4 regions of the Pseudochrobactrum algeriensis genome follow, and region 1 is predicted to be linked to each of the others. Evidence: predicted binding sites of a transcription regulator. Region 1 holds the regulator's gene; each other region holds the start of a gene.
What was found. The regulator PhoB, encoded in region 1, activates phosphate uptake and scavenging genes when phosphate is short. The targets are predictions, from matches to a motif close to TGTCATNNANCTGTCAT.

Region 1 (3,361 bases):
AAGAAGTGAAAGATCGCCTCAATGATGCAGGCACAGGTCTTTCCGGCGGTCAGCAGCAGCGTCTTTGCATTGCCCGCGCAATTGCGGTGAGCCCTGAAGTTATTCTGATGGATGAGCCTTGTTCGGCGCTTGACCCGATTGCAACCGCGAAAGTGGAAGAGCTGATTGACGAGTTGCGCCGTGACTATACGATTGTCATCGTGACCCACTCAATGCAGCAGGCTGCGCGTATTTCGCAGACCACAGCCATGTTCCATCTGGGCAATCTGGTAGAGGTCGGTGACACGGATATGATGTTCACCACGCCGAAAGAAAAACGTACGCAGGATTATATTACCGGTCGTTTCGGCTGATCGAGCTTACGCGTAAAAACAAACAAGATAGAGCATTTTCTATGAGGCAATATAAGCCGGAAATGCTCTGGAGTTTTACAGACTGCTTTGGCAGTGCCACAGGATAAGGAAATTTCCATGCCGTCACAGCATACGGTTACGTCCTATGATGAAGAACTGAAGTTTCTCGCCCGTAAAATCGCCGAAATGGGCGGTCATGCGGAGCGTATGGTGGAACAGTCCATCAAGGCGATTGTTACTGCCGATAATGCGCTGGCACAGCGGGTCATTTCCGAGGATCTGATCCTTGATGCAGGCGAACGTGAAATTGATGACAAGGCGATTATGATTATCGCCAAGCGTCAGCCGATGGCTGTGGATCTGCGCGAAATTATCGGCGCGATCCGTATCTCAGCGGATCTGGAACGCGTTGGCGATATGGGCAAAAACATTGCCAAGCGTGTTGTTGCCGTTTCGGAAACACGTCAGTCGGTGAAGCTTTATCGCGGTCTAGAAACACTGGCAGAGCTTGCCCGCACCCAGCTAAAAGATGTGCTGGACGCCTATGCAACGCGTTCTGTGACCCAGATCAATATTGTCCGCGACCGCGATGATGAAATTGATGCGATGTACACATCGCTGTTCCGCGAACTTCTGACTTATATGATGGAAGATCCGCGCAATATTACGGCCTGTACGCATCTTCTGTTCTGCGCCAAGAATATTGAGCGTATCGGCGATCATGCCACCAATATTGCCGAGACGGTCTATTATATTGTCACCGGTAATCAGATGCCGCCGGATCGTCCGAAAGATGATCTGAGCCATGACGTCGTTCTCGACGAATTGCATAAAAACTAAGCTGCTCTAACCGGCAGCCGATATGCAGGGCATTCAGCCCTGCCTGTCAGAATAAACGTCATGCATTCCGGCTGTGCCGGAATGCAAATGCCCCCTTATGTCTAAACGAATAGTGGATACGCAATGTCACACACGCCAAGAATAGCGGTTGTTGAAGACGAAGAAGCCATCAGCGAATTGCTGCGCTATAATCTTGAGGCTGAAGGCTATCAGGTCGATACGATCCTGCGTGGCGATGAAGCCGAAATTTATTTACGCGAAAACGTCCCTGATCTTTTGGTTCTCGACTGGATGCTGCCTGGTGTTTCCGGCATCGAACTTTGCCGCCGTCTGCGTCAGCGTGCAGAGACAGAGCGTCTGCCGATTATCATGCTGACAGCACGCGGTGAGGAATCCGAGCGTGTGCGCGGTCTGGCCGTTGGCGCGGATGATTATGTTGTCAAACCATTCTCCACACCGGAACTGCTGGCACGTATCAAGGCGATGCTGCGCCGCGCCAATCCGAGTGTGCTTTCCCATGTGCTGAAAGTCGGCGAGATTGTTCTCGACCGTCAGCAGCACCGCGTTTACCGCAAGGAACGCGAAATCAAACTCGGGCCGACAGAGTTTCGTCTGCTTGAATATTTTATGATGGCACCGGGGCGTGTTTTCTCGCGCACGCAATTGCTGGATGGTATCTGGGGGCGGGATATTTACGTCGATGACCGCACGGTGGATGTGCATATCGGCCGTCTGCGCAAGGCGATCAATACCGGTCGTGAAGTGGATCCGATTCGCACCGTTCGCGGTGCCGGTTATGCTTTCGGCTGATAACCTGCCGGATATTTGTGAAAAATACTGAACCGGTGTGAAGAAAATTCACGCCGGTTTTTATATTTCTGATTCTGCGGAAAGCCGTGTCTGCAAAGGCTATAGCGTCATAAAAGCAAATTGCCTTCACAAAATATCAGTTATTTGTAACGCGCTGTAATGAATTATGACTAACGCAACAGGGCGGTCAATTGCATGATGCGCCCGTGTCTGAGGCGCTATCAGGTTGTGAAATAAGGCAATATCGTACCGGAATTGCTGCAAAGCCATAATCCGGCAAGCTGCTTCATTTCACTAGGTTAGTGAAGTCTTTACGTAATCTTGCGTATTTTAGTAATCACTCAAAAGAATGCGTTAACAGAGCGTTAACTAATAAGGCGCATTTTCTTGGGGTAAATTTTAACCGGTTGTCGCTAACCGGAACACGAATATAAATCGGGCCTTGCGCCTTTATTTAGCCCTAATAGCCCCCGAATTTCCCGGGGCTCGCGCACAGGATCTCTGTGTGACCCGGGTGTACGGGAAATTATTGATAAGGATGAACCGTTGAAACGCTCTTATTTAGCGAAAACACTGTTTATCGGTGCTCTGGTTGCCACGCCGTTTATCCTTGCTGGCTGCACCACGACTTCGACCGGTTCCAAATCTGCCAAGGCTGCACAGTCTGCCAAGGAATCCGGTGTGACCGTCCGTAATGGCAAAAAGACCTACACATACACTTCCAGAGACCGCGAATGCCTTGAGCGCGCAATGTTCTTTGAATCTGCCCGCTCCAGTCGTGATGGCCTTGTTGCAGTCGGCACGGTGGTGATGAATCGTCTGGTCTCGGAAAAATATCCGGAAACCATTTGCGGCGTTGTCGGACAGAAAAACCAGTTTGCACCGGGCGTTATGACCCGTGCCATGAATTCCAAAGCTTTGCCGGATGTAAAAGAAGCGGCGGATTCCGTGCTGAAAGGCGAACGCCATCCGAAGCTGAAGAATGCAATGTTCTTCCATACGGCCGGCCTGAAATTCCCGTATAGAAATATGCATTATGTGTTGGTTGCCGGTGGCAATTCTTTCTACGAAAAGCGCCGCAGAGACGGTACGCTGGAATCGCCGCTGCCTGAAACCCCGTATAATCTGGCGGCTGCCTATGAACCAAGAAACCAGTCCATGCCGGATAGCATTTATGATGTAACGGATACGGCTAAGGCCGGTAAAGGTGACCGTCTGCCTGTCGTTGCTCCGGTGATGGTGGCATCTGCCGGACAGGATGTGCAGGCTGCACAACCGGCTGCAGCGGAAGTACCGGTGCAGCTTGCCTATCATGCACCGGCTGTAAATACGCCGGTTCCGGCGCAGCTGCCGTTTGA
Region 2 (3,361 bases), 360 kb from region 1:
GCATCATTCTTTGACACTGGCCGCAACTTAATCTTACTGACCGATCTGCGACTTACGTGCGTCGATAACCGGCTGGTAGAAATCTTTGTTCACTTCGATATAGGACTTGAAATCGCCGCCCATTGTGGAAGCAAAGCACTCCGGATCAGTCTTTGGCAGATCCATCATATAGGTTTTGAACTTGGCTTTCAGATCAGCATCAATGGCTGTGCGGATAACGATCGGGCCGTTCGGGATCAGCGGGGATTTCCAGACTTCTGTGAAGTCTTTCATGTCGATCAGGCCTTTGTCGACCATCTTGCGCAGGTTACCGGATGTGTAACCTTCATCGAAGCTGCCAACGCCGGAGCCGAAAGTTGTACCGGCATCAAACTTGCCGTCTTTTACAGCCAGAACCAGATTTTCATGGCCGCCGCCGAAACCGGTTTCGCTGAAATAATCTTTAACTGTCGCGCCATCGAGATCTTTTGGCAGCGAGGTTACCGGAATGAGATAGCCGGAGGTTGAATCCGGATCAGCAAAACCAAGCTTCTTACCTTTCATATCGGCAACAGTCTTGATGCCGCTGTCTTTACGGGCAACCATGATCGAATAATAACCGGTCGAACCATCGGTCTGTTCAGTGGTCAGGATCGGCTCAACAGCATCTTCTTTGGTCAGATAGATTTTGGCATAACCGGAAGCGCCAAGCTCTGCATAATCCAGTGTGCCGCCGAGCAGACCCTGAATAACGCCGTCATAGTCGGCAGCAGGAAACAGTTTAACTTCCTTAACGCCGATTGCCTTTGGCAGCTGGTCAATAATGCACTGGTAATTGCGCAGACGGTCAGCTTCGTTTTCGCCGCCGATAATACCAACGCGGAACACTTCAGGCTTATCTGCCTGCGCTGCGGTTGCGGTTGCCACTGCGGACAGCGCAACGGCGCCGAGCAAAAGCTTCTTGAAGGTCATGAACCATTCTCCTGTTAAACGATTATCGTTTGGTTTTGGATGAGTGTTACTGTGCGTCTGCAACGAGCTTTGCGACCTGTCGTGCCACTTGCGGGCTGACCGGAGCTTCCGGTGCAGGCTGCTCCAGAGCTGTTGAAGTCACAGCTTCCGAGAAGCTTTCATCATCGGCTTCGGCACCATAAATGCGGCGCGCTGCCAGTTGTGTGAGTTCAGCCGGTGTTCCGTCGAACACAACGCGTCCGCCCTGCATACCTATGATCCGGTCGCAATAGGTGCGTGCGGTATCCAGCGTGTGAAGATTGGTGATAACTGTCAGGCCTTCGCGCTTATTGATGTCGCGCAAAGCGCTCATCACCACCTGCGCATTGCGCGGGTCAAGCGAGGCAATCGGTTCATCTGCGAGAATAACTTTCGGGTTCTGCATCAGCGCGCGGGCAATCGCCACGCGTTGCTGCTGACCACCGGACAATGTTCCGGCAGGCTGCAAGGCGGTTTTGACAATGTCCAGACGCTCGATATTGGCGATAGCCTGTGCGCGCTCTTCACGGGAGAAAATGCCCATCAGGCTTTTAACTGTAGAACGTTGATTAAGACGGCCGAGCAGCACATTGGTCAGCACATCAAGACGTGGCACCAGATTGAACTGCTGGAAAATCATTGCGCAATCACTGCGCCAGCGGCGCAGCTCAGAACCGCGCAGACGCGACACGTCCTGATCTTTGAAAACAATCGAACCGTCCGATGTATCAATCAGACGATTAATCATTCGCAACAAAGTGGATTTACCGGCACCGGATGCGCCAATGATCCCCACCATCTGGGCCTGCGGGATTTCCAGATTTACATCTGCAACCGCAGTATTGCCGCCAAAACGACGGGTTACATTTTCAAGCTTCAGCATCAGCGCCCTCTATCAATTTCCCTGCGAAATTAGGCGCGTGATATGAAATGAAAATGTAAGTTAGATTACACTTCCATGAAAGTTCTGAATCAGATTTTTGACAAAAAAGCCGCCGGAAATTCCGGCGGCTCTGTTCTGCGATTGGATTCAGCAGCTTGGCTATCAGCCGCCGTGCTTTTCAAGAAAAGCTTCAATTTCAAGCTTGCGGAAATCATCCAGTGCATCACGCAGGCGCTGATGATCCCAGTCCCACCACGCCAGAGCTTCCAGACGCTCGACAATCGCATCGGAAAAACGCTGACGAATGAGTTTGGCAGGCACGCCGCCGACAATCGTATAAGGCGCCACATCTTTGGACACCACAGCACCAGAGCCGATGACCGCACCATTACCGATTTTAACACCGGGCAAAACGGTCACGCCATGCCCCAGCCATGTATCATGACCGATGGTCACTTCATGAGCGCGGCGCCATTCAAAGAAATCCGCTTCCTGCTCGGCATCCGGCCAGTAATCATTGGCGCGATAGGTAAAGTGATGCAGTGTTGCGCGCCACATCGGATGATTGGTGGCATTGATACGCACCGAAGCGGCAATATTCGCAAACTTACCGATCTTGGCGCACCAGACCATGCCGTCGCGCTCAATATAGGAATAGTCACCCATTTCCGTTTCAGAAATACGACAACGGGTACCAATTTCCGTATAGCGGCCAAATGTGCTGTCGGAAATTTCCGTATCCGGATGGATAAACGGCTGTTCTGACAATCTGGTCATGCATCTGCTCCCTGACGTACATAACCCGGAGCAAACTCGGTCACGTCGATGATGCGGTCAGCCACAGCCTCACGCACATCTTCATCATGGAAAATGCCAAGCATCGCCACGCCTTCTGTTTTTTTGCGACGGATCAACTCCATAACAACTTCACGGTTTTTGGCATCGAGCGAAGCGGTCGGCTCATCAAGCAACAACACCGGATGATCGGTGATGAAACCACGGGCAATATTCACACGCTGCTGCTCGCCACCGGAGAACGTGGCTGGCGGCAGATCCCACAGGCGCTGCGGCAGGTTGAGCATAGCCAGTAATTCACGGGCTTTGTCCTGCGCCTGCTCACGATCAACACCACGGGCAAACAACGGATCAGCCACCACATTCAGCGCGCTGACACGCGGCACAGTGCGCAAAAACTGGCTGACATAACCAATCGTATCACGGCGCACAGCCATAACCGTGCGCGGATCAGCCGAGGCAATATCAATCTGCTTACCGTGATGGCGCAGAATGATCTGGCCTTCGTCCACGGCATAATTGCCATAGACCATTTTCAGGATCGAACTTTTACCGGCACCGGACGGGCCACCGAGCACAGCACATTCACCGGCTTTCAGCGCAAAGAATACATTTGTCACCACCGGCAGCGCAATACCGCCCTGCAAATGCATGGTGAAGCTCTTTGCCACTTCCGAAACAATAAGAGGCATAGTCATGATTAAACCTGCAAAA
Region 3 (3,361 bases), 1.5 Mb from region 1:
TACAACCATCCAGAGCGTTTCATTATCGCCTTCACCGGTGCGGGTGATGCCTTCAAGACCGAAACGGGTCTGATGCTTGAGCAGGTCTTCAGGCAAAGCGATTTCTTTTTTGATCTCGCCTTTATCATTCACATTGAGAATGGCATGCGGCACCAGTTTCTTCTGGTCGCCTTCATTAGCCAGCCAGAAACCGCCTTTGCCATCGGTCGTAATGCCTTCAAGATCAATCTTTTGCGCTGCATCTTTACCGCGCTTGACGAGCAGCGCAGAGGCGATTTTCGCAGGCTTCTGGTTCGCATCAATCGTGTAGATTGTCGGCGCAGCAAAATAAGCAGAGTCAGAAACTGCATAGAGAATGCCGTCTTTGCTTTCATCAGCAACCAGACCGGAGAGTGCGCCCCAGGCGATTGGTGTGCCTTCTTCCGTCAGTTCCGAAACCAGCTGCGGATAATCTGCGGCTTTGTCCTGCAGCTCATAAATCATCACATGGGAGCGGGCGGCGCCGTCTTCACCCAGATCAGTTTCATTAGCGGTTACCAGCAGGTTACGTGACGGGATCGCCAGCACGCCCTCAGGGCCGATACCCGATGGCAGCAGCTGAACGAATTCAGGATCTTTACCGGTATCTTTATAAACACCGACCATTGAGCCGCGCTCGCTGGCAACGAAAAGATAGTTGGTATCACCAAAACGGCCGACTTCGGCACCCTCCAGCTCAACGCCTTTCTTGTTGCGCTTTTCCGGATAATGGCCGTGTGCAGCAATCTTGTGCTCCAGCGTGTTGCCGGATTCATAAGTCACTTTGCCGGTCTTATCGAAGATCGTGAAGCCGCGGGAGCCGCCTTTATAGTCGCCTTCATTGGCGGTTAGCAGACGATCATCGCCAATCCATTTGATGGTATCCGGCTCGCGGGCGACATTTTTCATCTCGCCGTTAAATTTGATCTGGCCGTCTTTCTTGGTGTCGATCTTGTCGAGGTCAACAGTACCGGCAGAAAAATGCGCGGTGATCTTGCCGGAAGCAGCATCGACGATCGCAATATGGTTGTTTTCCTGAAGTGTAACAGCAATTTCATTCTTGCTGTTGATGGAAACAAATTCCGGTTCAGGGTCTTCCGGTGCAACTTCTGCAATACCGGTCAGATCAACCACTTTCATGGTTTTGCAATCCGGTGTGCCGTCTTTGAGATTGAGAATAACCAGATTACCGGCTGGCAGCTGTGGCAACTCACCATCATTCAGCTCTTCATCGCGCTCATTTTCAATGGCAACGGCGAGGAATGTCTTGTCTGGTGAAACGGCTACCGAATCCGGCTGGCCGCCGAGATCGCAGCTCATTTCAACCTTGCGCGATGCAATATCAATCACATCCAGACGGCCTGATGGCTTCACATAGCTTTCAGATGTGTTGACACCGGCGAAAACGCGCTTGCCTGCTACAGTAACTGATGTCGGCTCGCCTTCAACTTTAAGAACGCCGCCGGCTTTAGGATTTTTCGGATCGGTAATATCAACAAAACCGATGCCGCCATACGGGCTGTCGGAATAGATCAGCATATTGCCGTCTTCGGAAACCGTGATGATCTCGGAAGATGTCGCCGCTTTTGCATCGGCATCTTTCGGCAGGTTATCGGCGACTGCAAAGCTGGCGATGCGGTTGAAAACCGGCTCAGCCGAAGCGGAAAAAGCAACGGAACTTGCCAGAGTGGCAGTAAGAGCGGTGATGAGAGAAAGTCTCATAGAACGGCGCGACATGAATATCCCCGAATGTTGGATAAAATTCTGGATCTCTGATCCAAAAGCCGCCATGCCTTGCTGCAAATGGCAATTTCTACGCTTCCGGTACTCACGTACTTATATGTACGCTGTGTTCCGGTGCTCGAAATCACCATTTTCGCTATAGCCTGCCACTTTTTGATTCAGACATTGAGGGGAGATTTCGCCGTTCTCTGTTTCAGACAAATGTCACTTCCATGAAGAAATGATGACATGGCTTTTATTAGCATTTTATTCGCTGGAAAAACCGCAGTCAGGCCAAACCTATTTGTCAGACGGTGTCTGCGGGCGGGCGAGGTTGCCTTTGCCGAATGTGTAGCCGGTTTCCACTGTTTTGGAGCCGAATTTGGAGCGTAGCTTATCAATGGCAGTTTCAGCCGCCGCACGCTTACCGGCTTTGATATCCACGAGATCAGGCGGATCAGCCTTTACCGGATCGGTGAGGTCGGTCACGCCGATACCGAGCAGGCGGTATTTGGTGCCGTCAATTTCCTTTTGCAGCATATAAAGGCCGGTGCGGAAAATCCTGTCGGCAAGCTGCGTAGGATCGCTCAGACGATGATTACGGGTGCGGCTTTGGAAATCCTTGGTTTTCAGCTTCAGTACCACTGTATGACCGGCAATCTCGCCATGTTTCAGTCGCCCGGCAACTTTTTCCGACAATGCACGCAGTACCGGCACCAGCTCTTCAGCCTTGGCGATATCAATATCAAACGTGGTTTCATTGGAGATGCTCTTCATCTCGCTTTCAGGCTGCACTGTGCGCGTGTCCATGCCGCGGGAGAGGCGGTAGAGACGCTGCCCCATCACGCCATAGGACTTCATCAGCGCAGATTCTTCCATTTGCTGGAGCTGTCCTATGGTCTGAATACCGTCAGCATTGAGCTTGGCATTGAGCGCTTTACCGACACCCCAGATCATACCGACTGGCTTAGGCTTCAGAAAATCCAGCGTTTCCTCTTCCCCGATCACCGAGAAACCACGCGGCTTCTCCATGTCCGAGGCAAGTTTCGCCAGAAATTTGCAGTAGGACAAGCCGACAGAAACGGTGATGCCGATTTCCTGTTCAATCCGGCGGGCGAATTCTGCCAGTACAAGGGCAGGAGGCGCACGGTGCAGTTTGGCCGTACCGCGCAAATCCAGAAACGCCTCATCAATCGAAAGCGGTTCGACCAATGGCGTGAGATCAAACATCATTTGGCGAATCTGATGCCCGACCTTGCGGTATTTCTCCATATTCGGCTTAACGAATACGGCCTGCGGGCAGAGCTCAATGGCTTTGAAAGTCGGCATAGCAGAACGCACACCGTGAATACGCGCAATATAGCAGCAGGTGGAAACCACACCACGCTTGCCGCCGCCGACAATCACCGGCTTGTCACGCAGTTCAGGATTGTCGCGTTTTTCAATGGAAGCGTAAAAAGCATCGCAATCAATATGTGCAAAGCTTAAATCATATAGCTCTTCATGACGTACCAGACGCGGGCTGCCGCAAGCGCTGCAGCGTGGTCTCGGTTCACTACGGCGTTTTTTCTGCACAGTCAGGCAATCGCGGCAGAAACCTGCCTGCGGATCGGCCTCAGCA
Region 4 (3,361 bases), 1.2 Mb from region 1:
GATATCGCCATCCTGCAGCTTGTCGCGGTCATGGGAGCCGTGAACAAAGAAGCGACCGGCTCGAACAGGCTTCAGACCTTCGAGAGAATGCAGAACCCAGTCAATATCCGGCAGTTCTTCCACGCCGATTTCTTCCGGCTTCAGACCCAGACAAGCGGCCATGCGCGGCAGGGCTTCATCAGCACCGGCTTTATCTTCGGTATAAAGCGAGATTTCATAAATCTGCTTGTCTTCATCAATTTCAGTATTGGCCAGCGGCAGACCGTCTTCTTCAAATACCGGTTCCAGCAGATCGAAAATCTGCTCAGCCTGATCTTTGTCCCGTGTGAGATATAAGCGGTACTGTGCCATGTGGGGTCTCTGAATTGGAGTTATAAAAAAGAATAGAGCAGTTTCCTTACTCAGGAAAACTGCTCTATCACGAAGCTTGGTCAGATGCGAATGCTATCCGCTATAATCAGCCTGCTGCCAGACGTTTCAGCTTGGAAATTGCTGTTTCTGACGGTTCGCCATAGGCGATGGTTGAGCGCAGACGGCCATTCTTGTCGAGAAGCAGGATGGAGGCGGTGTGATCCATCGTGTAATTCTCGCCGTCTTCATCAACTTTCTTGGCGTAGATATTATAGGATTTCAGCATCGCAGCAATGTCCTTCGGATCGCCGGTAATACCGGTGATACGGTCGGAGACATTGGTAATGTATTTCTGAATATATTCCGGTGTGTCACGCTCAGGATCAACAGTGACCATATAGCCGCGAATAGCCGCGCCTTCAGGGCCGAGCTCTTTCAGCCAGCTGTCGAGATCGAAGAGGGTGGTCGGGCAGACAACCGGACAATGGGTATAGCCGAAAAACACGACTGAAGGATTGCCGCGCAGAGACTGATCAGTGATTTCACTGCCATTCATAGAGACAAGCTTGAATGCGCCGCCATAGGGGCTCTCTTCGCCGGAGGCCATTTGTTTGTCGCGATAGGCCTGAAAGCCGACAATGCCGATTGTGAAAGCGGCAACAAACAGCACCAGAACAGGAAGATATTTACGCATAAATCAGATCCTCAGAAGCACCATGAAATACCATCCATGAGCATGGTCATGAATATGGTGTCGCTGTAATTCATCCAGCCTGCAAACAAAGCGCCAGCGGCCAGAGCGGTGATTAATACCACGCCGCTAATCCAAAGCAATTTTCTGCTCTCGTGTCCGTTGGCCTGTCTATCAGCTGTCGTCATAATAATGTTATAGCTGGCTTGTGGCAGTTTGGCAAAGGCTGTCTGTGTGATTTTCCCATCTTTTATGAAATTTCAGAAATTTTTGAAATTGAACTTATGCAGGAATAAAACGTGATGAGTGAGGATGTTTTGCAGTTTTCGCGTGATGTGCAGCCGAAAATTCATCCGAGCGCGCAGCTGAAATCCGTTAAACTCGGACAATATACCGAAATCGCTGAGCGGGTGATCCTGCGTGATGTACAGATCGGTAATTTTACCTATCTGGAGCGCAACGGCGAGGGAATTTATGCTGAGATCGGACATTTTTGCTCCATTGCTTCCAATGTGCGGATCAATGCGCTGGAACATCCGATGCAACGCCTGACCATGCATAAAATGACCTACCGGCCGAATGAATATTTCCGCAATATCGGTGTGGATATGGAGTATCGTGCACACCGTTCCTCAAGACGGGTGACAATCGGCAATGATGTCTGGATCGGTCATGGCGCGGTGATATTGCCCGGTGTGAGCATCGGCACCGGTGCCGTGATCGGCGCTAACGCAGTGGTTTCTAAAGATGTGCCACCCTATATGATTGTTGCCGGTGTACCTGCAAAAATTCTGCGACCGCGTTTTGATGAGAAGACGGTTGAGCGCCTGTTGCAGAGTGCATGGTGGGACTGGCCGGTGGAACTGATTTATAAAGCGCTGCCGGATATTCAGACCATGGAGATTAATGCTTTTCTCGATAAGTGGCTGCCTTTGGCAGAGGATGCGTGAGCCATTCCATATTTGATTCAAATCTGAATGCAGGAGATGTTTATGAAGCAATTTCTGACCGTTACAGCTCTGGGTGCAATGCTGGCCTTGTCTCCTTTGACAAGTGTCAGCATGGTGCAGGCGGAGGAAATCGGCAAAGTTGGTGTGGACTGGCTCGGCAATGATATTGTGATTGATGCGGTCAGCGATCCGAAAGTGCAGGGTGTGACCTGCCATCTGGCATCTTTCTCGCGCGGTATGATTGACCGGCTGCAGAAGGGGAACTGGTTTGAAGACCCGTCCAATGCGTCGATTTCCTGTGAGCAGACAGGGCCGATTACCATCGGAGATATCAAGCTGGGCAAAGGCGGTGAGCGGGTATTTTCCGAGCGCACCAGCCTGATCTGGAAGAAGCTGGTGATTACCCGCATTTATGATCAGACCAATAATACGCTGATTTATCTGGCACATGCCTCACAGGTGCAGGACGGTTCTGCCAAGACGTCGCTCTCAACCGTGCCGCTTTATCGCGGTGATGTGATGTGGGAAAAAGGTAAGCCGCAATAAATTATTTATAAGAAAATGCCGGTTTTAACCGGCATTTTTTATGCTGCTTTTATACTTCAGTATTTTCTCTTGACGGATATTAAAATTGAGCGCCTAGTTGCAAATGAGTTTCATTACTATTTGCGCACGAAGATTTTTCATGAAGAAAAATGAATTTCCACTGGCGGAAGGTGCTGATAATTCCGGCGCATGGCGTCAGGAACCGGCAGCGAAATCGCTGGCTGAGGTCAATGGTTCCATTACAATTCCGCGTCATGGCACGCGGTGGAGAAAATTTGCCGCCTTTGCAGGGCCGGGTTATCTGGTGGCGGTCGGCTATATGGATCCCGGCAACTGGGCGACATCTATCGCCGGTGGCTCACGCTTTGGCTATACGCTGTTGGTTGTGGCGCTGGTTTCCAATATCATGGCTATTCTGCTCCAGTCACTTTGCACGCGACTGGCTGTGGCGACGGGACGCGATCTGGCGCAGGCCTGCCGTGACGCTTATTCTCCGGCGATGGCATGGTTCTTATGGATCGGCGCGGAGATTGCAATCTGTGCCACCGACCTTGCCGAGGTAATCGGCACAGCGATTGCGCTTAATCTGCTGTTTGGTATGCCGCTGGAACTCGGTGTGTTGCTGACCGCGCTCGATGTTTTTGTCGTGCTATATATGCAGAGCAAGGGGTTCCGCTGGATTGAAGCCTATGTGCTGGTTTTGCTTTGCATTATTGCTTTGTGTTTTCTGGTGCAGATTGCACTGGCTGATCCCGACTGGGGCGCTGTAATCCGTGGCTTTGCACCAACCACTGAAATCGTGACCAATCCGGAAATGCTGTAT

Region 2: a site for PhoB is predicted at 1,906-1,922, ahead of phnC (phosphonate ABC transporter ATP-binding protein). Genes of this name have one in related genera too.
Region 3: a site for PhoB is predicted at 1,974-1,990, ahead of KHQ09_RS08840 (esterase-like activity of phytase family protein). Genes of this name have one in related genera too.
Region 4: a site for PhoB is predicted at 1,225-1,241, ahead of KHQ09_RS12035 (DapH/DapD/GlmU-related protein). Genes of this name have one in related genera too.

Annotation. Positions count from the first base shown of each region.
Region 1 is NZ_CP075361.1:3,380,445-3,383,805, forward strand. It holds gene pstB (phosphate ABC transporter ATP-binding protein PstB) at 1-353, shown strand, start outside; gene phoU (phosphate signaling complex protein PhoU) at 471-1,193, shown strand; gene phoB (phosphate regulon transcriptional regulator PhoB) at 1,317-2,003, shown strand; gene KHQ09_RS17790 (cell wall hydrolase) at 2,550-3,361, shown strand, end outside.
Region 2 is NZ_CP075361.1:308,258-311,618, reverse strand. It holds gene phnD (phosphonate ABC transporter substrate-binding protein) at 34-951, opposite strand; gene phnC (phosphonate ABC transporter ATP-binding protein) at 998-1,852, opposite strand; gene KHQ09_RS03535 (LbetaH domain-containing protein) at 2,015-2,629, opposite strand; gene phnL (phosphonate C-P lyase system protein PhnL) at 2,626-3,345, opposite strand; gene phnK (phosphonate C-P lyase system protein PhnK) at 3,348-3,361, opposite strand, start outside.
Region 3 is NZ_CP075361.1:1,470,776-1,474,136, forward strand. It holds gene KHQ09_RS08840 (esterase-like activity of phytase family protein) at 1-1,755, opposite strand, end outside; gene KHQ09_RS08845 (DNA polymerase IV) at 2,041-3,361, opposite strand, start outside.
Region 4 is NZ_CP075361.1:2,133,371-2,136,731, reverse strand. It holds gene KHQ09_RS12045 (50S ribosomal protein L11 methyltransferase) at 1-351, opposite strand, end outside; gene KHQ09_RS12040 (SCO family protein) at 458-1,045, opposite strand; gene KHQ09_RS18505 (hypothetical protein) at 1,057-1,185, opposite strand; gene KHQ09_RS12035 (DapH/DapD/GlmU-related protein) at 1,345-1,992, shown strand; partial or broken gene KHQ09_RS12030 (CreA family protein) at 2,107-2,538, shown strand; gene KHQ09_RS12025 (Nramp family divalent metal transporter) at 2,678-3,361, shown strand, end outside.